DNA from 3 places in the Pseudoalteromonas sp. APC 3691 genome. Region 1 is predicted to be linked to each of the others. Evidence: predicted binding sites of a transcription regulator. Region 1 holds the regulator's gene; each other region holds the start of a gene.

What was found. Region 1 encodes sigma-54, which starts transcription at its own class of promoters, with help from an activator protein. Its sites were predicted from a motif close to GTTGGCACGNNNNTNGNNT; they were not measured.
Region 2: a site for sigma-54 is predicted at 2,270-2,288, ahead of QL998_RS19955 (BON domain-containing protein). Genes of this name have one in related genera too.
Region 3: a site for sigma-54 is predicted at 11,634-11,652, ahead of QL998_RS11250 (DUF2726 domain-containing protein). Genes of this name have one in related genera too.

Annotation. Positions count from the first base shown of each region.
Region 1 is NZ_JASDCB010000007.1:73,727-86,986, forward strand. Features, by position in the region: gene QL998_RS04015 (Do family serine endopeptidase) at 1-174, shown strand, start outside; gene QL998_RS04020 (trypsin-like peptidase domain-containing protein) at 277-1,359, shown strand; gene murA (UDP-N-acetylglucosamine 1-carboxyvinyltransferase) at 1,446-2,705, opposite strand; gene QL998_RS04030 (BolA family protein) at 2,719-2,976, opposite strand; gene QL998_RS04035 (STAS domain-containing protein) at 2,982-3,275, opposite strand; gene QL998_RS04040 (ABC transporter substrate-binding protein) at 3,268-3,948, opposite strand; gene mlaD (outer membrane lipid asymmetry maintenance protein MlaD) at 3,954-4,502, opposite strand; gene mlaE (lipid asymmetry maintenance ABC transporter permease subunit MlaE) at 4,516-5,295, opposite strand; gene QL998_RS04055 (ATP-binding cassette domain-containing protein) at 5,295-6,110, opposite strand; gene QL998_RS04060 (calcium/sodium antiporter) at 6,366-7,334, shown strand; gene QL998_RS04065 (KpsF/GutQ family sugar-phosphate isomerase) at 7,338-8,309, shown strand; gene kdsC (3-deoxy-manno-octulosonate-8-phosphatase KdsC) at 8,310-8,861, shown strand; gene lptC (LPS export ABC transporter periplasmic protein LptC) at 8,858-9,412, shown strand; gene lptA (lipopolysaccharide transport periplasmic protein LptA) at 9,402-9,947, shown strand; gene lptB (LPS export ABC transporter ATP-binding protein) at 9,944-10,669, shown strand; gene QL998_RS04090 (RNA polymerase factor sigma-54) at 10,739-12,238, shown strand; gene hpf (ribosome hibernation promoting factor) at 12,265-12,552, shown strand; gene ptsN (PTS IIA-like nitrogen regulatory protein PtsN) at 12,557-13,009, shown strand; gene rapZ (RNase adapter RapZ) at 13,028-13,260, shown strand, end outside.
Region 2 is NZ_JASDCB010000108.1:502-6,104, reverse strand. Features, by position in the region: tRNA gene QL998_RS19970 (tRNA-Ile) at 232-308, opposite strand; gene QL998_RS19965 (hypothetical protein) at 562-1,059, opposite strand; gene QL998_RS19960 (YqaE/Pmp3 family membrane protein) at 1,437-1,595, opposite strand; gene QL998_RS19955 (BON domain-containing protein) at 1,668-2,234, opposite strand; partial or broken gene QL998_RS19950 (LiaF domain-containing protein) at 2,563-3,214, shown strand; gene QL998_RS19945 (VOC family protein) at 3,253-3,669, opposite strand; gene suhB (inositol-1-monophosphatase) at 3,913-4,716, shown strand; gene QL998_RS19935 (transporter substrate-binding domain-containing protein) at 4,770-5,579, opposite strand.
Region 3 is NZ_JASDCB010000030.1:7,431-20,690, forward strand. Features, by position in the region: gene csrA (carbon storage regulator CsrA) at 1-163, shown strand, start outside; gene QL998_RS11190 (YcxB family protein) at 213-680, opposite strand; gene QL998_RS11195 (hypothetical protein) at 813-1,004, opposite strand; gene QL998_RS11200 (DUF1328 family protein) at 1,061-1,234, opposite strand; gene QL998_RS11205 (OadG family transporter subunit) at 1,753-1,995, shown strand; gene oadA (sodium-extruding oxaloacetate decarboxylase subunit alpha) at 2,007-3,788, shown strand; gene QL998_RS11215 (sodium ion-translocating decarboxylase subunit beta) at 3,802-4,932, shown strand; gene QL998_RS11220 (aldo/keto reductase) at 5,068-6,039, shown strand; gene QL998_RS11225 (hypothetical protein) at 6,053-6,229, shown strand; gene QL998_RS11230 (peptidoglycan DD-metalloendopeptidase family protein) at 6,304-7,617, opposite strand; gene tyrS (tyrosine--tRNA ligase) at 7,929-9,128, shown strand; gene ampE (regulatory signaling modulator protein AmpE) at 9,223-10,167, opposite strand; gene mtnN (5'-methylthioadenosine/S-adenosylhomocysteine nucleosidase) at 10,168-10,875, opposite strand; gene QL998_RS11250 (DUF2726 domain-containing protein) at 10,998-11,594, opposite strand; gene folE2 (GTP cyclohydrolase FolE2) at 11,709-12,629, opposite strand; gene arcB (aerobic respiration two-component sensor histidine kinase ArcB) at 12,861-13,260, shown strand, end outside.

The DNA.
Region 1 (13,260 bases):
CCTCGCTCACCTTCTGCCCGTGTTGGCCTTGAAGAAGGTGATATTATTATGCAAGTGAATCGCCAACGAGTAGAGACTATTCGTGATATGAATAAGATTATCGAAAACACTAAAGGTAATATCGTACTTGGCGTACAACGTGGTCGTGAGTCTATATTTATTTTAATTCAGTAATAAATAGCACTATTAATGTAATAAAAATAACAGTGGCACTTGCCGCTGTTATTTTTTTTATGTCATCATAAAGAGATTGCTCACTTACATAATAAGAAAACTGTGCTGAAATTAATAAAATTTATTCTCCCCCCTTTATTTGCAGGTCTAAGTATTGCTTTTTTAGTGGTTTTTTTCAGCCCTAATATGCGAGCCGCCTTACTCCCTAATGTTCCCCTTCCAAGCGCGATGAGTGCGAGTCACCTGAGTTTTTCTGATGCAGTTAAACGAGCAGCTCCTTCTGTAGTTACTATTTTTTCAGAAAGCATTTCCAAAGAACCTCGTTATAAAAGAAAAAACACGGTACAAGAGCTAGGCTCTGGCGTCATTATGTCGCAAGACGGTTATATTCTTACTAACTACCATGTTGTGAATAATGCAGACCAAATTATGGTTATCTTAACCGATGGCCGACGCTTTTTTGATGTGCAACTAATTGGTTTTGATACCATTACTGATTTAGCCTTACTTAAAATCAATGCAGATCACCTCCCGGTGATTCCCGTAAACGATAGCTATGTATCAAATGTAGGCGATGTTGTACTTGCTATAGGCAACCCGCTTAACTTAGGGCAAACAATCACTCAAGGCATTATTAGTGCAACGGGTAAGCAAAAAATTACAGATAGCCCTTACAATAACTTATTGCAAATGGATGCAGCTATTAACGTGGGCAACTCCGGCGGCGCATTAGTTAACTCCAATGGTGATTTAGTCGGCATTACTTCTGCACAATTTAAAACGCGTGAGAACTTGAATATTCAAGGAATATTTTTTGCGGTTCCTTACTCACTTGCTAAAAAAGTGATGGGTAAACTCATTCGTCACGGTCGCGTTGTACGCGGCTATTTAGGCTTTGAAGGCACAGCAGTAGATAGTACCGGCAAGGAAGTAAACGACAGCCTAACGCCGGTTACCGGCATGCGCATTACTAATTTAGACCCTTTGGGGCCAGCATGGCAAGCGGGTATTGAAGAGCAAGATATCGTCATTAAAATTGCAGGGCTTTCGGTAGCAAACCCACAAAAAGTGCTTGAAAAAATAGGTAATACGGAGCCCGGTAAAGAAATAGAATTTGAGCTATACAGAGATGGGAAAATAGAAAAAATCATGGTGGTGGTAGCTGAACTTGAAACAAAGCTTTAATAAATAGTAATACCAATCGTCAATAAAAAAGTCGGATAGCAATTTGCGTATCCGACCTTTTTAAAATAGCTTAACTAGTTATCTACTTAGCTACTTCTACGTTTAATGTTTGCACCCAACGCACTTAGCTTATCTTCAATGCGCTGATAGCCTCTATCAACGTGATAAATACGGTCAACAACCGTTTCACCCTGTGCCACTATACCCGTTAAAATTAAACTAGCTGAAGCGCGTAAATCGGTTGCCATCACTTGCGCGCCCGTTAAGCTTTCAGTCTCACCACAAATTGCGGTATGCCCTTCTAAACGAATATTAGCGCCCATACGCTGCAACTCTGGTACATGCATAAAACGGTTTTCAAAAATCGTTTCTGTGATCGTTGCACTACCATTTGCTACTACATTTAATGCTGTAAACTGAGCTTGCATATCCGTAGGAAAACCTGGGTGTGGGGCTGTTTTAATATTCACGGCTTTAAGTTCTCGGCCGCGCATATCAAGATAAATACTGTCGTTATGCACTTCTAGATGTGCATTTGTTGCGCGTAACTTTTCAATCACAGGCTCAAGAGAATGAAAGTCAGTGTTTTTACAAAGTACTTCACCGCCTGCCATTGCTGCAGCGACTAAAAACGTCCCAGTTTCAATTCGGTCAGGTAAAATACTGTGTTCACAGCCAGCTAAATGCTCAACGCCTTCAACTTCAATGCGGCTAGTACCTGCACCTGTGATTTTAGCGCCCATAGCAATTAGGCAGTTAGCTAAATCAATTATTTCAGGCTCGCGTGCCGCATTATCAAGTATGGTTTTACCATCAGCGAGGGCCGCTGCCATTAATAGGTTTTCGGTAGCGCCTACACTTACCATTTCCATAAAAATTTCAGCGCCTTTTAAGCGACCATTTACCTTGGCATTAATATAACCATTTTCAACGTTTATTTGTGCGCCCATGCGCTCCAAACCTTGAATATGAATATCAACTGGGCGAGCGCCAATGGCGCACCCACCAGGTAAAGACACTTGAGCTTCACCAAAACGTGCAACTAGAGGTCCTAATGCAAGCACAGAGGCACGCATTTGCTTTACTAAGTCGTAAGGCGCTAATGTTTTATTAACCGTTGCACCGTCAATTACTAGGGTATCGCCCTGCCAATTAACATCTGCACCTAAAGTTTTTAATAAGGCTTCAGTGGTCACTATGTCGCGAAGACGCGGTACATTAGTAAATATACTTTTGCCATCAGCTAATAGTGAAGCAAATAAAATAGGCAGTGCGGCATTTTTAGCGCCCGAAATAGTCACTTCACCAGCAAGTGAAGTGCCACCTTGAATTACAAATTGATCCATTAGGAGGCCCTAGTTATTGCGGTAAAATGAATTTTTGTTCACGCTTCCACTCTACAGGAGTAAATGCACGAATAGATACTGCGTGAATTGTCCCATCTGAAATTGTATTCATTAATGGACCATAAACTAGCTGCTGCTTTTTAACTCGGCTTAAACCGTCAAAGCATTCGCCTACTGCAACAACTTCATAATGACTACCATTGGCTTTTACATGTACTTCAGCTAATTGAAGTTCTTCGCGTAATAATGTTTCGACTTGGCTAGTTTCCATAACTCTCACTCAAATAGGGTTGTAACCTGACCCAATTGCATTAAATTTTGCAATTGCTCAGGTAGGTTTTGCAATTCAAGGCGAATGCCTTGCTGCTTTAATTCTGCAAAAGAGTGAATTAACCAAGCTAAGCCTGCTGTGTCAACCCTTGATACTCCACTTAGGTCGAAATAGATGATTTTATGCTTAGTTAATAACTTATTGTTCAGAAGCTGTTCATCGCCAATTGAATTTCGAGTAAGCTCACCGCTTACTCCAAAATGTTGTCCATCAACTTGGCTTATTGCCAATTTAGTCATTCGAGTTACTGCCTCTAAACTGAACTGGTAGCTGACTCTTTTGCTCTAAAAGGTTACTTACATTATCAATACCTTGCTGACGCAAAATACCTTGCAGCTCGCTTTGCTTTGCATCCAGTAAACTAATACCTTCGGCAATCATATCGTACGCGCGCCATTCACCGTCGCGGTCTTCGCGTACTTTAAAATCGATTCTGATATCAGGTTTACCGTCTTCAATAATTTTAGTCTTAATAACAACGACGTCTTTACCTTTAAACGCTTGCTCTGCACCAAACTCAACTTTCTGGTTTGTGTATTGAGTAAATACACCTGCATAAGTAGCAACTAAGTACTCTCTAAATACACCAATAAAGCGTTGAATTTCTTTAATTGCTTTGGCCTTTTCAGCCTCGTCGGTAATTGCACGAACTTTAGATACTTCACTGCCAAGTACACGAAGTGCTGCATATTTATAGTCGATATAAGGCATTAATTCTTCTTCGACTATTACGCGAAGGTATTCTTGATCTTTAACAATTAATGGCTGATCTTTTTTAATGCGCGCAAATGTATTATCGGCAACTTGGCGTACCATTTTATTAGGATCGACTAATTTCACATCTGCTGCACTTACGCTTTGAGTTAGCGTCATTGTGCCAATTGCTACAATAGCTAAAAACTTTTTCAACATAATAATTACTCACTACCTTGGTTGAATAAAAACTGCCCGATTAATTCTTCAAGTACAATGGCAGACTTAGTATCAGTGATTGAATCGCCATCACCTAGTGCTTTACTTTCCACACCAAATAAATCGTCAATTGCTTCATCTTGCTTGTTTTCTGTCACTGTTTCGCCTAAACAACGTTGCTTAGCAGAATCTGGAGAAATTACAGGGTGAATACCTAAGTACTGCTCACCTAAAATACCCGACGTTAAAATAGAGATTGAGCTTGTGTCTGAAAAACGACATAAGTACTGTGCGTCAATGGTCATATTAACGACTGGTAAAAATTCTTGTGGGTGAACATAAATTGATTCAACACGACCAATTACAACACCACCTACTTTTACCGGCGCACGCGCTTTTAACGAGCCGATGTTTTCAAACTTGGCATTAAGCGTATATGTTTCGCCAGAGCCACTAATACCTGAATTGGCAACTTTAAGTGCAAGCATCGCAAAAGCTAAAATGCCAAGTGCTACAAAAAAACCAACTAAAATTTCTAATTTCCGTGAATTCATTATCTATACCCTATTAGCTGGTAAACATTACCGCTGTCAAAATAAAGTCAAAACCTAAAACTGCTAATGACGAATGAACAACCGTTTCGGTGGTTGCTTTGCTGATCCCTTCAGAGGTCGGCACACAGTCATATCCTTTATAAAGCGCAATCCAGGTCACCACTATGGCAAATACAAAACTCTTAATAATACCGTTTAGTATGTCTTGCTGAAACGACACTTGTGATTGCATGATTGACCAAAAGCTACCTGTATCAACCCCAAGCCAATCTACCCCCACTAAGTGAGCGCCTATGATTGCTACGGCTGAAAATATTAAGGCAAGCAATGGCATGCTTATAAAGCCTGCCCAAAAGCGCGGTGCAATAATTCGTTTTAGCGGGTCGATTGCCATCATCTCAAGTGATGAAAGTTGCTCTGTTGCTTTCATTAAACCAATTTCGGCAGTTAATGCGCTACCTGCGCGACCTGCAAATAATAATGCAGTAACAACTGGGCCCAATTCCCGCAATAAACTCAGTGCCACTAACGGCCCTAAACTATCCTCAGCGCCATAACCAACTAATACGGTGTAACCTTGTAGAGCCAACACCATGCCGATAAACAAACCCGACACCATAATAATGAGTAACGATTGCGAACCGACCATATAAAGTTGGCGAACAAGTAATGGTGTGCCTTTTTTAAAATTAGGAACATGCGCAAGCGCACTAAACAGCATATAAGCCGAACGGCCAAGAGCCGCAAAACGTCCTAGCGTTTTATGCCCTAGCTTTTGAAATAAATCCAACATTATGCTTTTTCTCCAAGCAGTTCATCTGCATAAGCTTGAGCCGGAAAATGAAATGGTACTGGGCCATCCGACAAGCCTTTTAAAAACTGTTGAACTAAAGGAGATTCATGATTGCGCATTTCATCAGGAGTACCACAACCAATTACACCTTGATCGGCGATAATTATAACGTGATCGGCAATACTCATTACCTCTGTCACATCGTGTGTCACAATTAAAGACGATAAACCCAATACTTCGTTAATCGACTTAATTAACTTAACCAATACGCCCATTGAAATAGGATCTTGTCCTGCAAATGGTTCATCGTACATGATTAGCTCTGGATCAAGTGCTATAGCGCGCGCAAGTGCAGCACGCCTTGCCATACCACCCGATAACTCAGAGGGCATTAAATCTTTAGCGCCACGTAGCCCAACCGCTTGCAATTTCATTAATACAACTAATCGAATAAGGTCTTCACTTAGCTTTGTGTGCTCTCTTATAGGAAACGCAATGTTGTCAAATACCGACATATCAGTAAACAGCGCACCACTTTGAAAAAGCATGCTCATTTTAGTACGTGCTTCGTATAACTCTTTACGAGACATTTTAGGAATGCTGCCACCTTCAAATAAAATATCACCTGAATCTGGTTTAAGCTGACCACCAATTAAACGCAACATAGTGGTTTTGCCAATTCCGCTTGGCCCCATGATCGCAGTAATTTTACCTTTAGGAACGCTAAAACTCATATTTTTATATATGGTTCTATTGCCTCTCGAAAAGCTAACATCCTTGACTTCTACTATTGATTGCGACAAGTCGCTCTCCATAAAAATGTTCACTAGTGCACCTATTTTAAAGCTTTTTTGTCAAAGATGGAAAAAACAATTCGTAAGATTTTGTAATACACCCATGAAAAGGATTATAAGACTCGCTCAAAACAGCTTAACCCCGGCTTAAATTTTTAAATTAGCTGTTTAAAAGCAGCATTGTTACGCAGTTGACCTTACTCTTTTATTTATACTTTCATCTTAGCTTTTGTTACTATTCGCGCCATCCGTATTTTGTATAACTGGCTTAACACAATGGTTACCTCGTTTGTTATTTTAATTCTTGGTTTTGCAGCTCTTGTTTGGAGTGCCGATAAGTTTGTTTATGGGGCTGCGGCTCTTGCTAAAAACTTTGGTGTACCTACACTTATTGTTGGTTTGACCGTTGTAGCCATGGGCTCTTCAGCCCCTGAAATGATGGTTTCAGCCTCTGCCGCTTTGGCTAACAAAACCGACACAGCCGTTGGCAATGCTGTTGGCTCTAATATTACAAACATTTTACTTGTGTTAGGTATCACTGCTCTATTTCGCCCTCTTTCAGTTTCATCTAGTACGTTAAAACGTGAAATGCCATTAGTGATGCTCGTATCTTTAGCTACTTGGTATGTGTTCTCAGATAACTACTTTTCATTTAGTGAAGGTGTTGCGCTTTTAGTTGGCTTTATCGTATTCATCGGTGGGTTAATCATTGTATCTATGCGTGCAAAAAACCAAGATGACCCATTTGTCTCAGAAGCCTGCGACGATGTACCAAACGATGTACCTACTAAAAAAGCGGTATTTTGGTTAATTGTCGGCATGATACTCCTGCCGGTTAGTTCTCATTTTTTAATCGGCTCAGCTGTTGATATTGCTAAATACTTCGGCTTAAGCGACTTAGTCATTGGTTTAACAATTATTGCCATTGGTACTAGCTTGCCTGAACTTGCCGCCTCGGTTGCAGGCGTACTTAAAAATGAAGATGATTTAGCACTAGGTAATATTGTTGGCTCAAACATATTTAATATTTTAGCTGTATTACCTCTAGCAGGTATTATTAATCCTTCAGCAATTGATCCATCGTTAGTAAGCCGAGATATATTAATTATGATTGGTGCAACACTTGCTCTTATTATTATGTCATTGAACTTTAGAGGCACCCAGCGTATCAATAGGGTAGAAGGCGGCTTATTGCTAATAGCGTTTTTGGGTTACCAAGGGTATATTTTTAGTCAAGTAGGGTAAATGATGGCAACGCTAAACTTTATTGAACAAGGCCTTCGCGTTTTAGATGTTGAGCGCCAAGCACTTAGTGATATTGCACAATATGTAGATGAAAATTTTCATAACGCGTGCCAATTAATGTACGACTGTGAAGGCCGTATTATTGTTATTGGCATGGGAAAATCAGGCCATATTGGCAATAAAATAGCGGCAACCCTTGCAAGCACTGGCAGCCCTGCGTTTTTTGTTCACCCTGGTGAAGCAAGTCATGGTGATTTAGGTATGATCACTAAAAATGACGTGGTTATGCTTATTTCTAATTCAGGGGAAACCAGCGAAGTTTTAAATATCATTCCGGTTTTAAAACGACTTGGTGCCAAAATGATAGCGATGACTGGCAATACACAATCAACAATGGCAACCCTTGCTAATGTACATGTGTGCATTAAAGTAGAAAAAGAAGCTTGTTCATTGGGTTTAGCCCCTACATCAAGTACCACTGCAACGCTTGCGATGGGCGATGCCATGGCAGTTGCATTATTAGAAGCTCGCGGCTTTACAGCTGATGACTTCGCGCTATCTCACCCAGGTGGTAGTTTAGGCAAGCGCTTATTACTTACTTTAAAAGATGTTATGCACAGCGGCGCAAATACACCTATTATTGATGTTTCACAAACAGTTAAAGATGCTCTAATAGAAATGTCAGCTAAAGGATTAGGTATGACAGCCATTGTTGATGAAAATCAGCAACTCGTAGGGTTATTTACCGATGGTGACTTACGTCGCATTTTAGAACAAAGAATTGATATTCATACAACACAAATAGATGTTGTTATGACTAAGTCATGCACTACAGCTACGCAAGATATTTTAGCCGCTGAAGCGCTCAATATTATGGAACGTAAACGTATAAATGGCCTAATCGTCGTCAATGAGAAAAACCAACCTATTGGCGCATTAAATATGCAAGACCTATTGAAAGCAGGAGTGTTATAAATGCAATTTGAAGAACTCTATCAACCGCTGAGCGATGATGCAAAAGCACGCGCTAAAAAAGTAAAACTACTTATATGCGATATTGATGGTGTATTTTCTGATGGCCGTATTTACCTTGGCAATCAAGGTGAAGAGCTAAAAGCATTTAATACAAAAGATGGTTTTGGCATTAAAGCACTTATAAACAGTGGCTTTGAAGTAGCTGTTATTACTGGTCGTCATTCACAGATAGTACAACAACGTATGAACAGCTTAACCGTACAGCATATTTATCAAGGCCAAGAAAATAAGCTCATTGCCTATCAAGAATTAAAAGATAAACTCAACCTTAGCGATGAACAAATTGCTTATATTGGTGATGACGGTCCTGACATGCCTGTTATGGAGTTAGTAGGCTTTGCCGTTGCAGTAAATGATGCCCACCCACTTATTAAGCGTTTGTCACACTATGTAACGCAAATGCCTGGTGGTTTTGGTGCTGTGAGAGAACTCACCGATTTGCTCATGCTTGAAAATGGTAAAGCATTGACTACACAAGGCACTAGTTCATGAATGCAGCGCGCATAATATTAAGCGTTTTATTCATTAGCTGTATGGTTTGGCTTTGGTACCCTTATTTTACACAAACAAATATTGTGCCTCAGGCTGAGCCTGAAGTTATTGCTAAGCCTGATTACATAGCTATTGAGCTCAAACAGACAGCCTATGATGAGCAAGGTAAAATTAGCCACAAAGTCACTGCGGCTAAAATGGAGCTATACCAGCAATTAGGTTTCACGTTTTTCGAAAAACCCATTTTTACTTTATATAACGAACAACAAACGTGGCAAATAAATGCAGACGAAGCAACATTATACGAAGATAAACAATTAATTTTAGAAGGTAATGTGGTTGCCAAAAACTTAACCGATAACGCCATGATAGACAAAATCAATGCTGATAATATTCAGGTTGATATAAAGTTATTAACAATGCGTTCGGAGCAACCCGTCATTATCACTGGACCCAATTTAAAAATCACCGGTAAAGGCCTAGAAGCCGACTTAAAAACCGAAGTGATAAAACTAATTAACCATACGCGAACCATATATTATGACCAATAAAATATTAAAATCACTTATTATTCCTACACTTATACTAGCGTTTAATAGTAGTGCAGCAGAGCAAAACACGCAACCTGCTGCCAATCAAATTTCAATAAGCGCCGATAAGCAAGAAGGTCAATTAAAAGCTAATGTCGGAATTTTTGAGAAAAACGTTGAAATTATTCACGGTAACCGCCGTATCACAGCCGACCGCTTAGAAGTACATAAACGCGATGAACTTGGTGATAATAAACAATTATTAATTGCTACAGGTAGCCCTGCGCACTTTGAAGAAAAGCAATCAGATGGCACGACTATGAGCGCCAGTGCTGACGAAGTACGTTATGATGTATCTAAGCGTTTTTTAACGCTTGTTGGTAATGCACAAGTATCGCAAGCCGGACAAAAAATAAATGCTAAAAGCATTACCTACGACATAGAGCAGCAGCTCATCAGTGCCGAAAAAGATGAAAACTCAACTGACCGCGTTCACACAATTTTAGTACCGATCGAAACTAAAAAAAGTAAAAAAGGCGATAAAGGTCAACCATGAGCACATTAAAAGCAGAACTATTGGCAAAAAGCTATAAAGGTCGTGAAGTTGTAAAAAACGTCGGCCTTGAAGTACAAGCTGGCAGTATAGTTGGCTTACTTGGCCCTAACGGTGCTGGTAAAACAACGACTTTTTATATGATTGTAGGGCTTGTTCCTAGCGACAAAGGTAAAATATCTATTGATGATAACGATATTACTCTTTTACCTATGCATAGTCGTGCTAGATTAGGCATAGGCTACTTACCACAAGAGTCATCGATTTTTAGAAAGCTGACTGTTTATCAAAACTTAATGGCCATTTTAGAAACGCGCAAAGAACTAAATAAACAAGCCAGAGAAGACACGCTCAATAACTTATTAGATGAATTTAGCATACAACACATTCGTGATAGCCAAGGTATGGCATTATCGGGTGGAGAGCGTCGTCGTGTAGAAATAGCACGTGCGCTGGCAGCCGATCCTAAATTTATATTACTGGATGAACCGTTTGCCGGTGTTGACCCTATTTCGGTATTAGATATAAAGAAAATAATAGAACATCTTAAAAATCGTGGGATTGGAGTATTAATTACCGACCATAACGTAAGAGAGACCCTTGATGTTTGTGAAAAAGCCTACATTGTTTCTCATGGGGAGCTGATTGCATCAGGTACTCCAGAACACGTATTAAATGATAAAACAGTACGCGATGTTTACTTAGGCGAGCAATTTAGGCTGTAACATTTACGCCATGTCTTTAAGCATCTGCTAGTATTAATTATAACAACATAAAAGGATTGTTAGAGATACATGAGGCAATCACTACAGCTGCGCATGGGCCAGCAACTTACAATGACTCCACAGTTGCAACAAGCTATTCGTTTGTTGCAACTCAGTACATTGGATCTCCAGCAAGAAATACAAGAAGCTCTCGACAGTAATCCACTATTAGAGGTTGAAGAGGCAGACTATTCTGAAGACGCTGCTGGTAAAAACGAGCAAAAAGCTGATACCGATGACATAACTGTTAGCGCATCTGCTGATGATGCTCCGAGCGAATATGAACAAGATACTGGTGAAGCACTTGCAAAAGACACGCTAAGTGACGACATGGCTATGGATGTTAGTTGGGATGAGTACATGAGTGCCGCTCCTGCAGCCTCATCAGGTCCAATGCCTGAAGACGAATCAATATACCAAGGCGCCTCTACTGAAACGCTCCATGAGTATTTAATGTGGCAATTACAACTAACGCCATTTAGCCCTACCGATGAAGCCATCGCTATTGCGATTGTAGAGGCCGTCGATGATTCAGGTATTTTAACATTAAGCTGCGAAGAGATTTTAGAAAGCTTTAATCAAGAAAACGAAGATGATAACGAAGTCGAACTTGATGAAATTGAAGCCGTATTAAAACGCATTCAACTGTTTGATCCTGTTGGTATTGCTGCACGTAGTTTACAAGAGTGTTTGTGTATTCAGCTTAATCAATTTGATAAAGAAACACCTTACATTAATGAAACGAAAATGATTTTAACCGAGCATATTGATCTATTAGCAGCTCGCGACTATCGTACATTAATGAAAAAAACTAAGCTCAAAGAAGAAGAGCTTAAAGAAGTGATGACACTAATACATACTCTCAACCCAAAACCTGCAGATACTATTGTAAGGGAAGAATCTGAGTATGTTATTCCTGATGTGTCAGTTAAAAAAATTAAAGGCCGCTGGGTTGTCGAATTAAACCCAGATAGCATGCCTAAAATTCGTGTTAATAGCCAATACGCGGCAATGTCTCGCACTGTAAAATCAAGTGGCGACAGCCAGTTTATTCGCTCACATTTACAAGAAGCTAAATGGTTTATTAAAAGCTTAGAAAGTAGAAACGACACGCTATTAAAAGTTACTAATTGTATTGTTAAGCAACAACAAGGCTTTTTTGAACATGGCCCTGAAGCCATGAAACCAATGGTTTTAAATGATGTCGCTGAAATGGTAGAAATGCACGAATCGACAATTTCGCGTGTGACTACTCAAAAGTACATGCATACACCCCGTGGTATATTTGAGCTTAAATATTTTTTCTCAAGCCATGTAAGTACTGAAAACGGTGGTGAATGTTCATCTACAGCAATACGTGCGCTTATCCGAAAATTAATCGCAGCAGAAAACTCAGCAAAACCATTGAGTGATAGCAAAATAGCGGATATATTGGCTGAGCAAGGAATTAAAGTAGCAAGACGTACAATCGCAAAATACCGTGAATCTCTTGCTATTCCACCGTCAAATCAGCGTAAAAGTCTGATTTAAGACGCTAAACTAAGAGGGTAATGCTTATGCAACTAAACTTAACTGGTCGTCACGTAGAATTAACCGATTCACTAATAGACTATATTAATACTAAATTTGCGAAGCTTGAAAGACACTCTGATCATATTAATAATGTTCATGTCATTCTCGATGTAGAAAAATTAAATCAAAAAGCAGAAGCCACAATACACGTAAGCGGTGCTGAGCTATTTGCCTCTACAGAACATCAAGATATGTATGCCGCTATTGACTCGTTGATCGACAAGCTCGATCGCCAAGTAATCAAACACAAAGAGAAGCTTGCTCGACACTAATATGATGAAATTAAGTTCACTTATATGCCAGGACTGCAGCAAAGCTGCGGTCCTTTTTAATAGCAAAAAAAGAATTTTAGAGTTCATTAGCGAACTTGCTCACGACAAACTTCCGTATTTACCGCAACAAGATATTCTTAATGCTTTAATGAGCAGAGAGAAATTAGGTAGTACAGGTATAGGGCGTGGCATTGCTATTCCTCATGGAAGAATGAGCGGTGCAGAAGAGCCTTTGGCTTTAGTGCTCGTTAGCGAAACTCCAATAAACTTTGATGCAATCGATAATCGCCCTGTTGATATTTTTGTCGCACTCATCGTACCAGATGGCGATAACCAGCAGCACTTAAAGACTCTAGCAACCATTGCTGATAAACTAAACAACAAAGATTTTTGTAAACAGTTACGCAGTGCAAAATCTGATACTGAGCTTTACCAAGTTATTGTCGATCAATCATAGTTTTATAAAGGGTGTTAAATGGAGTTAATTATCATAAGCGGCCGTTCTGGTTCTGGAAAGTCGGTTGCTTTGCGCGTTGTAGAAGATTTAGGTTATTATTGCGTAGATAATATTCCAGTAAACCTACTACCTTCATTAGTTCGCAGTGTGTCTGATAGCTACGATAAAATTGCTGTTAGCATAGATGTGCGCAACATCCCTAAAGAACAAGATGAATTTAACGATATTCTTGAATACTTGCCTGGCTTTGC
Region 2 (5,603 bases), on a different contig from region 1:
TCATTGTCATTTACAAAACAGAGCATGAATGGCATCTGATCTAACGCTGGAATTTAATAGTACATTCGCACTATTTCAAATTTAAGAAGGCTTAGCTTAATCTATGGATTTAACTTTATTTAGATTACGCTTATTATTAGGGATAAATAAAGAATAATAAATTGCCCGATATGAAATTAATGCAGCTTTAAATAATTTTAATAGATATTTACTTGGGAAAGTTTGTAAAAGTGGTGGCCCCTCCCAGACTCGAACTGGGGACCTAACGATTATGAGTCGTGTGCTCTAACCAACTGAGCTAAGGGGCCAACTTTATATAACTGCTAGGCAGTTAATTTTTGAAGCGTTCAGTCACAGAGCGACTAAAGCGGTTTGCAGTATAAAAACTTTTTAGGTGCTTGTCACTACCAAAAGCCTTTATTTTAACAATCAACAAGCTAACTGCTTAAATAGTAATCTTTTAAGTGGGCATAAATATAAAATGTAAGATATTTTCTATGATATTCACTGCATTAAATTATAAAAACCTCCTTCTCATATCAGTCTTTTATATTTAACGCTCTACTTTTTAAGCAAAGCTAACATATATGTATAGGCATACAAGGCTGTAAAAAATATGCTTGGGGCCACAGTAAGTGCCAAATTAGGTGTCTGATTAATTACATTCACCATAATTACTAAGCTCGCTTGAACAGTAATCGGAATTATAGGCGCAAAAAGCACTCCTGCTATTTTTTTGTTGTTTAAATATGAAGCGCTGGAGTTAATTGCGTTATTAAAGCTTTGTCGTATTGCTACGTTTTGTGGTGTTTTAGAATGAAACATACAAATAATCGGAGTTAAAAACGCAAGCGTTACATAACTCGACTTATACTTGTTGACGACCTTTTCTAAAATAAAAGTAAAAAACAGCGTTACAAATCCACTATACAAACCTTGTACTAATGCAGCTTGAAGCGTGACCGATTTAGCAATATCTGCCGAACTGTTCGCCCAGTAGGCCCAGCTAAAATAAAAAACGAATGACACAACGCCTGACAGTATAAGTCGAATATTCAATTAGCTACCTCAATATGCGTAAAAGCTTGGTTTAATGATAACACTAGAAGTGATGGTAATATTGTCACTAAATAATAGAGTAATTAATCGCGTATTGTAGATATATAAACAAACTAATGTTAAAGATTTCCTAACTGGCATCAATACAGAATCAGAACACTGCAGTTAGTTAGAAAGCTTAATTGAAGTAAGCAATGGTTTGGCTGAGGGAATTTTGGGAGTGAGTTACAAGAAATAATCACTTAGTTTGAGTAAATTAAAAATTAGATTTTGATAAAAAATATTTAATTTAAAAACTAATATTGTGAGCCGAACAGTACTGTGGCAATTGTATCATTAGGCCTCAGTAGTCGGCTTACACAATATATAATCTGTCATTATTTTTTCGCAATAATGTAGATTGCATGTATTAAACCTGGGAAATAACCTAGCAGTGTTAATAAAATATTTAACCAAAAATGCATACCTAAGCCAACTTGCAAAAACACACCTAATGGCGGTAATAAAATCGAAAGTATTATACGAATAATATCCATGATCAAACTCCATTTAAATTAAGCATTAGAAAGGCGTAAAGCCCAGTGTTAGTGGGCCTTAACTATACTGTATTATTCAGCAACAATAGCTAGTTTATCAACTACGTCACGAACATCTTCAGCATTTTTAGCAATTTTAACTGCTAGTTGTTTTTCAGCTTCAGACTCTACTGAACCGTTCAGAGTTACAATACCATTGTCGGTATCAACATCGATGTCTGTACCACCAACTTCTGAGTCAAACAGGAAGCGAGTTGTGATTACAGTGGTGATTTTAGCGTCCGTTAGGTCGTTATCATCATCGTCCATCATGTCATTGCTTTTATCTTTGGTATCCATGCTTTTAACAACAGTAAGGCTGTTATCAACATCAGATACACCATCTAGGCTAAGTACAAGTTCTTCTGCTAGCTCTTTATCAAGCTCGCTATTAACTTTACCTGTAAGTACTACTTTGCCATTTTTTACATCAGTGTTAATGTCAAAGTTGTTTAGATTAGTGTTCATAAGTAGAACGGTTTCTGCCTTACCATCAATCCAAGCATCTTTACTTTCGTTTTCCCAGCTGTTTGCTTGGGCACCCATAGCCGTAGTACCAAGAACTAGAGCTGCGATAATAGACTTGTTAAATGTTTTCATAATCTTTCTCCTTTTGATTAAAGACACTTTAACTAATGCGAGCTTCAGGCCAACTTTATTTACCCTTTAAATTCAACAACTTGAATTAATTAAGAGATTAAACCTTATCTATGTTTGTGTAACTATTTACAGGCTACTCGGTAAAACTTTCTCAAATAGTGAAAATAGCTAGATAATTGCTCTTTTGGTTAATCTATCGTTAATATAACAAAACAAAAAACACCGTTAAAAAATAACCAATTGATAATTAATGAAATTATATTTGGTACGCGGTTTGTAACTTAACTACAAGAGCAGTATCAATAGTAAATATAAGAAGGAATAACTCATGTCTGTAAAAGTTGAAGACCGCCCAATAGAACAAGTACGCGAACAAGTGATTGATCAATTACAGTCATGGTGTTATTTCTGTTGATGCATTTGAAAGACGTTTAGATAATGCGATGGATGCACCTAATAACGAAGCACTGCTAGCCTTAGTAGAAGACTTAACACTTAATACCGATCAGCAATATAAAGCAGAAAAACAATCGCAATTTAAACCACATTATAGTGCACAGCAAAACAGTGATGATGATTTTACATTACGCAGTATTTTAGGATCTAACGAGCGAAGTGGTCAGTGGGTTGTGCCAAAAAATATATATTTGAGTAACTTTATGGGATCGGTGGTGCTTGATTTTACCGATGCTATTTTTGCGCATCAAAATGTAACTATTCACGTTAACTGTATTTTTGGTAGCGATGAAATTTACGTACCAGAGCATGTCAATGTAGTGTCTAAAATGTTTTGTATTTTAAGTAGCCTTGAAAATAAATCTGTGTCGCTTAACAAACGCCAAGGCCCTACAATTCATATTGAAGGAAAGGCAGTAATGGGCTCGGTTGAAGTGAAAATAAAGCGCACAATTAAAGAAAAATTTATAAGCTTTGCAAATGAGCTAAAAACCCAGTTTGGCGCTGGAAATAATCGTTCATAAAGCCTCGTTAAGCACCGCACTTTGCGGTGGTTAACCTATTATAAATCGTTATTTCGCTCACTCGGGATATCACTTAAATATTCTACAAATTCTACTTCAAACCCTGCGGGGTCAATAAAATAAACATTCTTTCTAAAAGGGTTCTCACTACCTTGCTTACTTAGAGTAAAACCCGCTTTATTTAAGCGCATTACTACTGCGCTTAAATTATTAGTTACATAAGCAAAGTGTGCAAAACCAACTTGATGGCCCGATAAGCTTCTGTTTTCAGCCTCACCATGATCGCTTATCGCAATATAATGCGTGTCATCCCCAAAGTGTACCCAGCGTCTTGGTTTTCCATGCCAATCGCCTCTGCCCTCACTTCTAATCGACCAATGTGGAAATACAGCGCGATAAAATGTAAGCATACTATCTATATCACTCGCGACTAAGTTTACGTGCTCTAAATACATAATGTTATCCTATCAGTTAAGTTAGGAGTACGATAAAACCTCAAGTTAACTTTAGGTAAAGTGTTATTTAAATTTAATTTATTTAAATGCAGATAATTATTTTTTAAAAATATATAAACTTTTCAATCTTGTATAAAAAACAAACACAAGTATTTGGGGTTTATTGTTTACTTTATGGCAAAAGTCGCTAAAATACGCCGGCTGAAATATATAAACGTTCTTTTACAACCCAAAGGTAATACCATGCATCCAATGTTAAACATTGCGGTTCGCGCTGCGCGCAACGCAGGCAAAATTTTACTTCGCGCAAGTGAAGATTTATCAAAAGTTGAAGTGCAACAAAAAGGCGCTAACGACTTAGTAACTAACATTGATAAAGAAGCCGAAGCCGTAATTCGTGACACTATTTTACAGTCTTACCCTACTCACTCAATTGTTGGTGAAGAACTAGGTGAGCATAAAGGCAAGGATGATGATTACCAATGGATTGTAGATCCTATCGATGGAACAACTAACTTCATCAAAGGTATCCCTCATTACGCGGTTTCTATCGCACTTAAAGTTAAAGGTCGTTTAGACCAAGCTGTTATTTATGATCCAATTCGTGGTGAGCTTTTCACTGCATCTCGCGGTCAAGGCACTCAGTTAAACAGTAAACGTCTACGCGTTAGCAAAACTACGGTTCTTGCAGGCACTGTACTTGCTACTGGTTTCCCTTTCAAAAACAAGAACCACATGGATGCATACACTGAAGCGTTTAAAGCATTATTTGTACACACTGCTGATATTCGCCGTGCAGGTTGTTCTGCTTTAGATATGGCATACGTTGCAGCTGGCCGTGTTGATGGATTTTTTGAAATTGGTTTAAAACCTTGGAACTCTGCTGCGGGCGAACTAATGGTTAAAGAAGCGGGCGGTATGGTTGTAGATTTCGCCGGTGGTAATAACTATAACCACAGCGGCAATATTATCTGTGGTTCACCAAAACTGACTCAAGCAATTATCCGCGAAATTCGTCCAGTATTAACTGAGTCGTTACTTCGCTAATTAAATGCTATTAATAGCATACTAAAAAGGAGCCTAGGCTCCTTTTTTTGTGCCTAAAAATAAGGGTTATCGAGCTTAATCTCTATTGTTTTACCTTTTTCGTAAGGTAACGAGTTTAAATCTTTTGCGAAATATTCATCAAATAAAGCATCAAACTCGCCATTTTCTTGCATTATCTCAAGCCCTTTTTTAATTGCCACTGCAAGCTCTGGCTTACTATTTGATACAAAATAATAAAACCCTGTTGGATAACTCATATATAAATTAGGTACTATCACTAGGTTACTTTGTTTATTTGCCGCTAGCTCTGAATTAACCTCGATAAATGAACGTGGGAAGTAATCAATACGCCCTGCACTTGTTAAGGCAAACATAGCCTGATAATTTGCAAACGGCCTTATATGCAGGCCATTAAACGCCATTATTTTTGTATCAGGCCAATCATGACCTTGTACCGCAGAAAGCCTACCTAACTGCTCTAAGCTAGTAACACCTTTAAATCTAGCAATGCTGTTCTCACTTGTTAATAGCGCCCTTTTACCTATGTAGCCTTTAAATAATGGGATTTTAATCGCAATAGCTAAAGACTCTCTTTCGGGGCTGCTCATACTCCAGTATAAATCTAAATTTTTTGTATCTAGTGCTATTAAAGTACGTTGTTGATGGGGATGAATTAAAACGGGGTTAATCTCTGCAGGGTATTGTGCGCTCACCAATGCTTTTTCTAATAGCTCGTTAAGGTAGTCGTCACGAGCATATTGCACACGCTGCTCCTGCGCTACATTTACGATATTTACCTCACTCGCTAAAGCGCTGCATACAAACAAACTTACTACGTTAATCAAATACTTTAATGGCAACATAATTATCACCCTAGTTATTATCGG
Region 3 (13,260 bases), on a different contig from region 1:
AACCCTAATGATTGGTGACGAAGTAACAGTTACTGTTCTAGGTGTTAAAGGAAATCAAGTTCGAATCGGTGTTAATGCACCAAAAGACGTATCAGTGCATCGTGAAGAGATTTACATGCGCATACAAGCTGAAAAGTCGAACCCTAATCCGGGCAATGCTTAATCAACACGTATACGTAGTTGAGTAATTAACTCAACTAGTCAAAAGCCACTCACTGAGTGGCTTTTTTGTTTATAAAAGCGAGTGTTTCTGGGGTTAATATTTGTCTTGAAATATACTGCATGCCGCTTTTATTTTTAATAATAATACCTTGCTGCGTATCTATTACTTCGCTTATGTCTTGCCAAGTTAGCTGAAAGCTTTTGTAATGATTAGCTGATTTAATACCTTCTTCATCAAAGGTAAGTGTTACTTCTGAGCCTGATGCTCTGCTGAGCATTTGTCTGGTTACCCACCAAGGTCTGCGATAGTAAAAAGCGACGCACTCTAGTACACCTAGCATGATCATAAACGATCCTAAGTAATGATCGTTTAAAACATAAATGCCAAATAAACCAAGCGCAACCAGTAGTACAAGTAAAAAGTACTTAGGTTTGGCGCGTTTACTGTACGGGAGTGACTCATCAAAGCACTCATAAAAGTAGGGTTTATCTAGCGTGTAGGTTGTTGTAAATGCCATATTGCCTTGCTTTAAATATCGTTTTTTTTATTTTAACAAGCTAACCGCTAAATGAGCAGCTTTATAGTCAGTGATTTTATTACAGACACAAAAAAACGGCCCTAAGGCCGTTTTTTAGCGATAAAAGAAGAATTAACAGTTAGTTTCTTCAGCGTTTACGCCTTCTTTAACATTTTCACATGCATCTTCTACTTTGTTTTGCACGTCAGTTACTGCTTCGTCAATACGTTCGCCTGCGTCTTCTGCATGGTTGTCTTCACAACCCATGATGAAAAAACTTGCGAATAGACCGATTAGTGCTGCTTTTACAGTTGTTGAATTCATAATGTAATTCCTTGTAAGTATTAATTAAATTTTAGTGTGTTAGTTGAATGCTTTATCTACCTGGGCGATTTACCACGTAGTGCACCTGAAACTAATGAAATCACTAAAAGTACTAAAAAGATAAAAAATATAATTTTTGCTATACCAGCTGCGGCACCTGCGATGCCACCAAAACCTAACACTGCAGCGATTAAAGCAATAACTAAAAATGTAATTGTCCAGCGTAACATTGTTTTCTCCTTGGTTATCAAATTTGCTCATAATAACTAATGCCAGTTACATGCCAAAGTTTATTTTTTATTAATATCAATAGCTTATGTTTTTTGGTTATGTTTTTAGTTATTTGTTAGTTAGTAACTTTTACGCTTTGTTATGTAAGTTATTCACACTGTTACAAATTGCTGGCAAAAATCCACTGAGAATATTTTTTTGGTAAGACCAATTAACAATTAGTGTGTGTTTTTGTACTTATTATAAAGTTTGGTGTGTATTTTTATTAAGTTGAATAGTTAATTAACAACTTCTATATAACTATTAGCTATAGTCGTTATTTCCTACGTGTATTATATGGCGTATGGTTGCTGGGTTATGGCATGTAAATAAGTTGAGTGTTATGTTGTTTATAGTTTAATTGGTTTTACCAATTTACAAGATGTAGACAAAGCGACTAGTTTTGTTATCATCCAGTGAATAAATATTTAATTAAATCGATTTTTTATTTTCGATATGGGTTTCAAGGGGGAGAAAAATGGATATAGGTGCTCTACTCACAACGGCTGGTAGCTTAATGCTAACTGGTATGGTTGGGGTGTTTGTATTTCTGTCGATATTAATTGGTGCAGTAACGCTTATGTCTAATTTGGTGACGCGCTTTAGCGAACCAGAGGCATCACCAGCTAAATCACCGTCTTTTAAATCTCAAGGTGTGCCTAATGAGCACATCGCTGCTATTAGTGCTGCCATTGCTCAGTACAAATCAAATAACAAATAAGGGGCACACACATGGCTAAATTAAAATTAACAGAATTGGTATTACGCGATGCGCACCAATCATTGCTCGCAACACGTATGCGCCTAGACGATATGCTACCTATTGCTAGCAAGCTAGATGATGCAGGTTATTGGTCTATTGAATCGTGGGGCGGTGCTACATTTGATTCGTGTATTCGTTATTTAGGCGAAGATCCTTGGGAGCGTATTCGTGCGCTTAAAAAAGCGATGCCTAATACTAAACAACAAATGCTATTACGCGGTCAAAATCTATTGGGTTACCGCCATTACGCTGATGACGTAGTTGAAAAATTTGTAGAACGCGCACATAAAAATGGCGTTGACGTATTTCGTATATTCGATGCAATGAACGATGTACGCAACCTTGAAACAGCTATTAAAGCGGCTATAAAAGTAGGCGCACATGCTCAAGGTACTATTTCGTACACAGTTAGCCCTGTTCATACGCTTGAAATGTGGCTGACTCTTGCTAAGCAATTAGAAGATTTAGGTTGTCACTCAATTTGTATTAAAGACATGGCGGGTTTATTAAAGCCATACGATGCTGAAAAACTAATTAAAGCACTTAAAGGAACTGTATCGGTTCCTATTGCTATGCAGTGCCATGCTACAACTGGTTTAAGTACTGCGACTTATCAAAAAGCGATTGATGCAGGCATTGATATGCTTGATACCGCTATTTCATCTATGAGTATGACTTACGGACACACTGCTACTGAAACTATTGTATCGATAGTTGAAGGTACCGAGCGCGATACTGACCTTGATTTAAATCACCTAGAAGAAATTGCTGCTTACTTTAGAGATGTACGTAAAAAATATGCGGCATTTGAAGGTAGCTTAAAAGGGGTTGATGGTCGTATTTTACTAGCTCAAGTACCTGGTGGCATGCTTACAAACATGGAAAACCAACTTAAAGAGCAAGGCGCGGCAGATAAGCTTAATGAAGTTTTACTTGAGATCCCACGTGTACGTGAAGATCTTGGCTTTTTACCTTTAGTAACACCCACGTCGCAAATTGTAGGTACTCAAGCTGTACTTAACGTGCTAACCGGTGAGCGTTATAAAACAATTACTAAAGAAACTGCTGGCGTATTAAAAGGTGAATATGGCTTAACACCAGCACCAATGAATAAAGAGCTACAAGAGCGTGTGCTTGATGGAGCTGAGGTTATTACTTGTCGCCCTGCAGATAACATTGCACCAGAGCTTGCAACGCTTGAAGCTGAATTATTAAAAGAAGCGCAAGAGCAAGGTTTAACACTTGCTGATGATCAAATTGATGATGTACTAACTTATGCATTGTTTCCACAAGTTGGTTTGAAGTTTATTAAAAACCGCAACAACCCAGGTGCATTTGAGCCTATTCCTACCGTTGAAGATAAGAGCAATAAGGCAGCACCAAAATCGGGATCAAATAATAACAGCGTTAAAGCTGAGCAATACAGCGTAAAAGTAGATGGTAAAGTTTACGACGTAGTAGTGGCGCAAGGTGGTGAACTTAAAGAAGTAACCTTAAAAGACTCTGAGCACATTCCCCAGTCGGCTTCGGTAGCATCAGGCGAAACGCTTAACGCACCTCTAGCCGGTAATATTTTTAAGATTAAAGTAAAAGCTGGGCAGGTTGTTAACGAGGGCGATGTAGTGATTATTATGGAAGCCATGAAAATGGAAACTGAAATACGCGCTACGCATACCGGAACAATTGCTGAAGTGTTAGTTAGTGAAGGCGATGCTGTAACTACCGGCGACGCTATGATTGCATTAGCTTAGGAGTAAATAGAGGATGGAAGGTATTTTAAACCTCTGGAATGCGACAGGCATTGCTAACTTTACAATCCCATCGTTAATAATGATTACGGTAGGGTGTTTATTACTGTTTTTAGCGATAGCTAAAGGCTTTGAACCACTATTATTACTACCTATTGGTTTTGGTGCGATTTTAACAAATGTACCAGTGGCAGGTTTGTCAGACCCTGGTGGGCTTTTGTACTACGTTTATTATGTGGGTATTGATACGGGAATTTTTCCGTTATTGATATTTATGGGAGTAGGGGCGCTAACCGATTTTAGTGCGCTTATTGCTAATCCACGTATGTTGCTATTAGGTGCGGCTGCACAGTTTGGTATTTTTGCGACTCTGTTTGGCGCGATATTATTAAACTATGTGCCAGGCTTTGAGTTTACTTTACAGGATGCATCGGCTATTGCGATTATAGGTGGAGCAGATGGACCTACTGCAATATTTTTAGCGTCAAAACTGGCACCAGATTTACTTGGTGCAATAGCGGTAGCCGCATACTCATACATGGCACTTGTGCCAATTATTCAGCCGCCAATTATGCGTGCGTTAACAACACCAGAAGAACGTAAAATAAAAATGCCAGAGCTTCGTAAAGTATCTAAAAAGGAAAAGATTATTTTCCCTCTTATGGTGCTTAGCTTAACGGCTATGTTTTTACCGGCTGCTATACCGCTGGTAGGTATGTTTTGTTTAGGTAACTTAATGCGAGAGTCAGGTGTTGTTGATAGATTAAGTAACAGTGCTCAAAACGAAATCATCAATGTTACAACTATATTTTTAGGCTTAGCTGTAGGCTCAAAGCTTGCTGCAGATAAGTTTTTAACTGTTGAGACGATTGGTATTTTAGTACTTGGCGCACTCGCGTTTGCAATTGGTACGGCATCTGGCGTATTTATGGCAAAAGGACTTAATCGCATATCTAAAACACCTATAAACCCATTAATAGGGGCGGCAGGTGTATCGGCTGTGCCAATGGCGGCACGAGTAGTAAACAAAGTAGGCCTTGAAAGTAACCCTCATAACTTTTTACTTATGCATGCAATGGGACCAAATGTTGCGGGCGTTCTTGGTAGTGCAGTTGCTGCGGGTATTTTATTAGCACTTGTTGGTTAAATTAATTTTAATCAAACCGATTAGCGCAGTTTACTGCGCTTTTTATTGTTCTTAATTTCTTCGCCGCTAAATGGTTTCTTGTTCAGCGCTTTTTGTTTACAGTAACAGCTCTTCAAAATTTTAAGGATAGTTATCATGCTTCACACACCTTTAGCAAAGCACTTACCTCATGTTAGTAAACTTGTATTCGGATGCATGGGTCTGGGCGGCGGTTGGAATAAAGACGCAATTACTGATGCACATGTTAAGCAAACTCATGAATGTATAGATAATGCTATTGAAGGTGGCATTAACTTTTTTGACCATGCTGATATTTATACTTTTGGTAAAGCTGAGCAGGTTTTTGGTAAAGCATTAAGTGAGCGACCAGAGCTTAGAGAGCACATGTATATTCAATCTAAGTGTGGGATTCGTTTTGAAGATGACTTAGGACCAAAGCGCTATGATTTTTCATCAAAGTGGATTGAGCAATCAGTTGAAGCATCCTTGAAGCGATTAAATACAGAGTATTTAGACGTACTTATGCTACATCGTCCTGATCCTCTCATGGAAGTTAACGAAATTGCTCGTATATTTAGTTGCTTAAAAGAAAGCGGTAAAGTGCGCAATTTTGCAGTATCTAATATGCAGCAGCACCAAATGAATTTTTTACAACACGCACTTGATATGCCTATTGTGGCTAATCAAATTGAGGCTAGTTTGCAAAAGCATCAGTTTGTTGATGAAGGTGTATATGCCGGTAACAGTGACGGTAAAGATCTTAATTTTACACCAGGTAGTATTGAGTACTGTCGCCATTTTGAAATTCAAATTCAAAGCTGGGGCAGTTTATGCCAAGGTTTATACAGTGGTAGTGATTTATCAAACGCATCGCAGGCCGATATAAACACCAGTCTTTTAGTTAATAAACTGGCTGCACTTTATGATACTTCTGCTGAGGCGATTGTAATTGCCTGGTTACTTCGCCACCCCGCATCTATTCAGCCTATTATTGGAACAACTAATGCCAAGCGTATTAAAGCCTCTTGTGATGCTGTCAACGTAGAGCTAACTCGTGAGCATTGGTATGCACTTTATGTCAGCGCTAAAGGGCATGAGTTACCATAAGTAGGGCGCTAATATGAATATATTCGTTATTTTAATTGGATTGTTTGTCGCGCTGGCGATACTCATTCCATTACTTGAAAAATATCAAAGTAAAATAGGGCTTGATGGCGCAACCAAATACAGTAAATATATTTGGCCGCTAGTGATGGTATCTTTAGTTATTCAGCTCATTTATGTATTAATGAATTGATGGTTTATAGCGTATACAAAAAAGCCTTTGCAGATTTAACCTGCAAAGGCTTTTTTAATGTTTATTAATAAGCTTTATTTTAGTGCTAACTGTAGCTCGCGATTGCGCTCAAGTTGGGCAATAAAGTTATCTGCAATCGGTTTAAACTTAGCAAGTTCTGAGCGAGGTAATGGCTCTGACTTAGGAAGCTTAACGGTTTTAGGATTACGGTGAACGCCATTTACTAAAAACTCATAATGTAAATGCGCGCCAGTAACACGACCAGTAGAACCTACAGTACCAATTTGTTGGCCCTGTTTAACTTTTTGGCCTGTTTTAACTAGTTTCTTATTTAGGTGTAAGTACTTAGTTACATATTGTGTGCCATGGCTGATAAATACGTAGTTACCGTTGTACTTGCTGTAACCCGCTTTTACTACCTTACCGTTACCTGATGCGACTACTGGTGTGCCAGTGCGTGCTGCAAAGTCGATACCACGGTGCGCTCTAACTTGCCCAGTAACAGGATGAAGTCGCTTAGGATTAAAGCTAGAACTAATATACTTAAAGCTTACAGGTGCACGTAAAAATGCTTTTTTCATGCTACGCCCTTCAGGCGTATAAAAATTGCCGTCGGTATGGCGAATCGCTGCAAAGCGCTGACCTTGGTTTACAAATTCAGCGGCAATAATTTTACCGGTACCAATAAACTCGCCATCAACATAATGAGACTCGTAAATTAAGCCAAATAAATCGCCTTTACGAATATCATTTGCAAAATCAACATCCCAACCAAATATGTCAGCAAAGTTCATTATTTGGCGCTCGCTTAAACCTGCCGCAATTGCTGAAGTCCAAAAGTTATTAGATATTTCGCCGCCAGCGGTTTTAGTTAGCGTTTCAATTTCTTTACTATCGATAGCTGTATCGTAATTACCTTCGTCGTTTAAGGTAACAAATAAAGTATCTGTTTTTGAAATTACATAACGCAGTTGAGCCAAAGAGCCATCTTCAGCAGTAGCAAAACTGAGTACTTCACCTGGATGAATTTTAGTTAGCTTGCGAGTCTCTGCATTAGTGTTAATTAGTTTATGAAGCGTTTGAGCTGAAAAACCAGCACGCTTAAAGATAATTGCTAAATTGTCGCCATTTTTAACTTTATGATCGACAAAGTCGTATTCTGGTAACTTTTCTGCTGCTTGCTCTGAATTTAGCTCAGTTAATTTTTCGTTGTCATCAACTTTAACTTGTAACTCATAGCGCTTACCAATTTCTAGTGCATTTGCACTATTGTCTTTGGATGCAGTGGCTTTTTCAGAAGGAAGAAAGGCTAAGCCAACAATAGCAGAAACCAAACCTAGAATAAGCAATTTGTGTTTTTTGGGGAGCGTGTGAACCACGTGAACCATAACGTGCCTTTTTCTGCTGTCAAGATAATAAATACGTAATATTGCAGGATATACTTAATAATGTGCGAATACTAGTGTTTTGTAGATTTAAACTACGCTAAAATCAAGGGTAGAAAGCCTTTTTTAACGTCCTATCTAACTAAGACTCAATTCATTTAGTTTAGTTGCCCTAATAACTTAAAAAGTTATTTTAATTAGATAGAAATTTGTTATGTTAGCTACATATATATGTTCGGTTTAAACCTTAATAAAAACCGTGATTACAAGTAACTAGTCGCCCCTTCGTAGGCAGAATTTTGGAGTAATACAAAGTGGATTTACAAACCGCTCTAGCAGAGATAAAACGCGGTGCTGAAGAAATATTAATTGAAGACGAACTAGTTGAAAAACTAAAGTCGGGCAAAAAGCTAAAAATAAAAGCAGGCTTTGATCCTACAGCACCTGATTTACACTTAGGGCACACTGTACTAATTAATAAAATGAAAACCTTTCAGGATCTAGGTCATGAGGTTATTTTCTTAATTGGTGACTTTACTGGCATGATTGGCGACCCAACAGGTAAAAACGTAACGCGTAAACCACTTACTCGCGAAGACGTATTAGCCAATGCTGAAACATATAAAGAACAAGTATTCAAAATTCTCGACCCTGCTAAAACCACTGTTGCATTTAACTCTACTTGGATGGAAAAGTTAGGCGCTGCAGGTATGATAAAACTTGCTGCAAACCAAACCGTAGCGCGCATGCTTGAACGTGATGACTTTAAAAAGCGTTATGGCAGCGGTCAACCAATTGCAATTCATGAGTTTTTATACCCTCTGGTACAAGGTTGGGATTCGGTTGCACTAGAGTCTGATGTGGAGCTAGGTGGTACTGATCAGCGCTTTAACTTACTAATGGGTCGTGAGCTACAGAAAGTTGAAGGCCAAAGGCCGCAAACAGTATTAATGATGCCATTACTTGAAGGTACTGACGGCGTTCAAAAAATGTCTAAGTCACTTGGTAATTACATTGGTATTACTGATGTGCCAAACGATATGTTTGGTAAAATAATGTCAATTAGTGATGTGCTAATGTGGCGTTATTACGATTTATTAAGCGCGCTTTCTATTGAAGAAATTGCAGCTCAAAAAGAGCGTGTTGAGCAAGGTACTAACCCGCGCGATATTAAAATAGAGCTAGCTAAAGAGTTAATTGCTCGTTTTCATAGTGAATCTGATGCACAAGGTGCACATGATGATTTTATTCAGCGTTTTCAGAAAAAAGCATTACCAGATGAAATCCCTGAGCTGACAATCACTATTTCAGAAGATACTATTTTAATTGCTAACTTGCTTAAAGAAGCAAATTTAGTAGTTAGTACGTCAGAAGCAATGCGCATGATTAAGCAAGGTGCAGTTAAACTTAACGGTGAAGATAAAATCACTGATACCAAACTTGAAGTAGCAAAAGGTACAACGGCTATTTACCAAGTAGGTAAACGTAAGTTTGCAAACATCACTGTAGCTTAAATACAGTATGAAACTAAAAAACCAGCCTAGGCTGGTTTTTTTGTGCTTGTATATTGGGTCTGTAAATAGATACGAGGTAGTCACTAAATAGTCACTAAATCATTTTTAATATTTCAATACTTACAATTACTAACAACCAAAATGCACGGGCCTGATTTAACCTATTAATTATAACGGGCACATCCTCGGGGGTAGGTAGTCTATCAGTACCAATACGCATTTTATTAAAGCGAGTACCCAAATAAACCGCAGGCCCGCCTAGTTGTACACCAAGTGATGCAGAACATGTACTGAGTAGCCAACCAGTATTAGTTTGATAAAAGTGCCTGCCGTAATGTTTTATGTAGTGCATGCTTTGTTTGCTCGCTCTACTTGCTGCAATAGTTAAAGCCAGCAAGCGCATTGGAATATACTCAATAATAAACAAGAGAATTTTAAGCGGTTTTAAAAAGTAGCTATTTGGAGATATATCACTACGCCAGGCTTGTTGTATTAAAGTAAGTAATCGATAGGCGAGAGCAGCAATAGGGCCAAAGGCTAAAAATATAAATATAATTACGAAATAGTATCGAGCAGTGCGCAGTATTAAACTCTCAATTAATGCTTTGATAATACCAGGAGATGAAAGCCTATTAACTTCACGGGCAAGCAGTGGTTTTAGTAATTCGCGTGCCGTCGATTTTTGATTTTGTTTAGTTAGCTTTGCAATACGGAGCGCTTTTTTATCAATACTCTTACTTTCTAAGCATAAGTATAAAATAAGACCTGCGAGTAATTCAGGGTAAAAAGCAAACTCAAGCAATAACACTACTATAATGAGAATAACACTTAAAATGAGCGTGCTTGCGAGTATAGCTGCTAAATATTGATAGCTTTTAGGTTCTTTGCGTTTGTATATACGCTTGCCAATAGCACTAAAAACCGCGCTTAACGCTGTATTAGGATGATACCAGCTAACAAGAGGAATAAAGCGCTCAGCAAGGAGCGCTAGTATGAAGGCAATAAAGTCCAAGTGGTTTTGAACAATATTGCTAAGCATTTAAAGAGACACTGCAGTTAGCTTTTCTAAAAGTGCGACAACCATTTTAGATGAGTTGATTGATGCTGTTTCTAGGTATTCTTCAAATGATTGTGGTGACTCTTTACCTGCAATATCAGACATTGAGCGAATAACAACAAATGGCGTGTTAAGCGTAAAACACGTTTGTGCAATTGAAGCGCCTTCCATTTCAACGGCAAGCATTGTAGGAAAATCACTGCGTGCTTTATCAATACGTACTGGATCACACATGAAGGTGTCGCCAGTACAAATTAAGCCAACAAGTGTTTTAACATTACTGATTTGTTCGATTGTTTGTTGTGCTGCTTCTACTAATTTTGGGTGAGCTGCAAAGCCTGCTGGCATTTGAGGTACTTGGCCAATTTCGTAGCCAAAAGCAGTAACATCTACATCGTGGTGACGTACTTCTGACGAAATTACTACGTCGCCAACACTTAGTGATGGATCGAATCCACCGGCAGAGCCTGTGTTAATTACGCAATCAGGTTTGAAGTTATCAATCAGTAAGGTGGTTGCAATCGTTGATGCTACTTTACCAATACCAGATTGAACAAGTGTTACTGTGTTACCAGCCAATTCACCAGTATAAAAAGTGAAACCTGCTTTAGTTAAAATTTGTGGGTTTTGCATCGCTTCACGTAAAATTTTAACTTCTGGCTCCATTGCGCCAATAATACCAACATTCATAATGTTTAATTCCTGAGTTTGAATCACTTGATTATACGTGAAGTTAGTAATAAAAAACAAAAAAGCGAGCTTGTTTATGAGCTCGCTTTAAATACTTTTTAGGAGAGTATTTAATTTGGTTTTTAAATTTCAGCTAAAGCAGTTGTTTGTGCTTTAGCTTGAGAAGGTGAAAGTACCGCTGGCTTATGTGAGCGATTACGAACAGGGCGCTGCGTTTGTGTTGCTGCAGGCTTACCAAGTTTAAACATAATTGCATCGCGTACTTCAGAAGGACGGTAGCCCGATTTAACTTTCATACGAATATGTGGAATACCCGCAGACTCTAATGCACCGTTTACAAACCAATCGCGTTGAGCTTTGTGGCCATCTTTATTGGCATTGTTAACTAGGTCAACAGCCGCAACAATAGTTAGTTTTTCTTTGTCGATTAATACAAAGTCGAGTTGCTTATTTTTAGCTTTAGCTAAAGCAGCACGTTTAGATTTAACAGAAAGACCTTGCTTACAGTCAATAACGTCAATTAACTTAACGCGACTAACAACTTTATATTGATCGCCAACAGCACGCTCGAGAAGATTTAAAAAAGCGCCTTCAACCTGAGTAAAAACAGTTTGCTTGCGGGTAAAAGGATACGGGTTTCCGCCATCGTCATTAAATTTTGACGCAACAACAGAGGCCCCGACAACTAACACTAAGATTAATAATAAAGCGAATTCCATACGGTAACTCCATAACAACAAATTGACACTGCTCAAATAAAGCAATTTACGTGCCTAAAAAGTATGGGTTATAAAATAAATACCGTTTGTTTTAAAAGTAAAACTACGCAGCAATTAAGCTTTGTAGCCACTTTCAATGCCTTTAACCGCAATAGCTACAGCATCGTGTGCATGTAGTGATTCATAATGGTTTATTTGCAGCCAGTAGTCGCTGTAATTACCATCCTCCAGCAATGCTTTTATTTTACGTGCGGCATCTTCACAAAACATCAGGTTTTGACCATTTAAACGGGCAAATTCTTGCTCGTCTTCGCGTTTTACTGCCGCTTGTACAGGCGTTTTAAGTTCTGCTTCAAGGGTATTAATTAGCGTCACAACGTCAAATTCTTGAATATTGCTATCAAGCTTTACTTTTACGTTTGCAATAGAGCGCTGCGAGTGAGGTGTCGCTACAATACCTTGTGTAGTGCCTAGCCACTCGTGGACATCTTTTTGGCTTAAGGTTTCTTGATTAAACTTTTCGTTAAACGCATTTTGTATAAGCTGGCGCGCAAGTGCCGCAGAGCATGGGCACGTTGAAGAATAGGTAACATCTACGGTTAGCTCGTAGCTAATAATGTTATTTTCAATTGTACTGGTAAGTACAACTGGGTAGCTTTTCCAGCCCGCTTTACCACTTAATAGTGATTTACGGCGTAGCGGTAATTCAAATTTAAATTCAATTTGTGCTTTATCGCTTAGCCCTTCGTGGCTAGTTATAAAGGTATCGAGTGCTTGCGCTATTGTTTGCGGATTAACTTGCTGCTCGGTTGAAAGCAGGTCAAGTGCCAAAAATAGGCGTGACATATGAATGCCTTTGGCATCTTCTTTATGCAAATTAACAAATGCACGGGCTTTAGCGTTTACTGTTACCGGTGATAAGTCTCGCGATTCAAAAATAAATGGCAGTTCGATTTCGCCCATGCCAACCCAGTCTAATTTACCTGTTTGTAAAGCGGGTGCTGTGTCTGCTATATCTGGCATATTGGTTTGCATGTGCGCTACTCGTATTTGGAGATAATAAAGCGGGGCATTTTACACTAAATAATTTATTGCTGAAATGATGAGTTGAGGAGAGAAGCAAAATCAAACATGAAAAATTCTGTTTTTATCGCACAACATGAATATAGGGAGAAGAAAAATGCTAAAATCTGGGTAAATGGTATGTTTATACATGCGCATTGCCTTCTTTATATTTAAGCACACAGCTAAGAGATAAAATTACGTATGACCGATTATTCTTTGAGCCCATGGGCTCGGGTACTTTCCAGCTCAATAACGCGATTTGGTGAATTTAAAACCGCAGCTATTTGTTACACCTTATTTTTAACTGTATCTCTTATTTTATCGAGCATGTTTTATTATGTAGCGATTGGTGAATTGCATCTTGTTGATATTTTGGCTGTGGTGTTTTTTACTGCTGTGGTTTCCCCTTTAATTATAAGTGTATTGCTTAATTCAATTCGCCAATTAGATGCATCGTATGCTTATTTAGATAGCGCAACCAAACAAGAAAAGCTTCTAAATCAAACCTTAAAAGATAATATTAGTCGTCTAAATATTGAAATTGATGAACGTAAAATGGCGTTTCATGCCAAGCACCGTGCTATTGAAGAGTTACGACGAG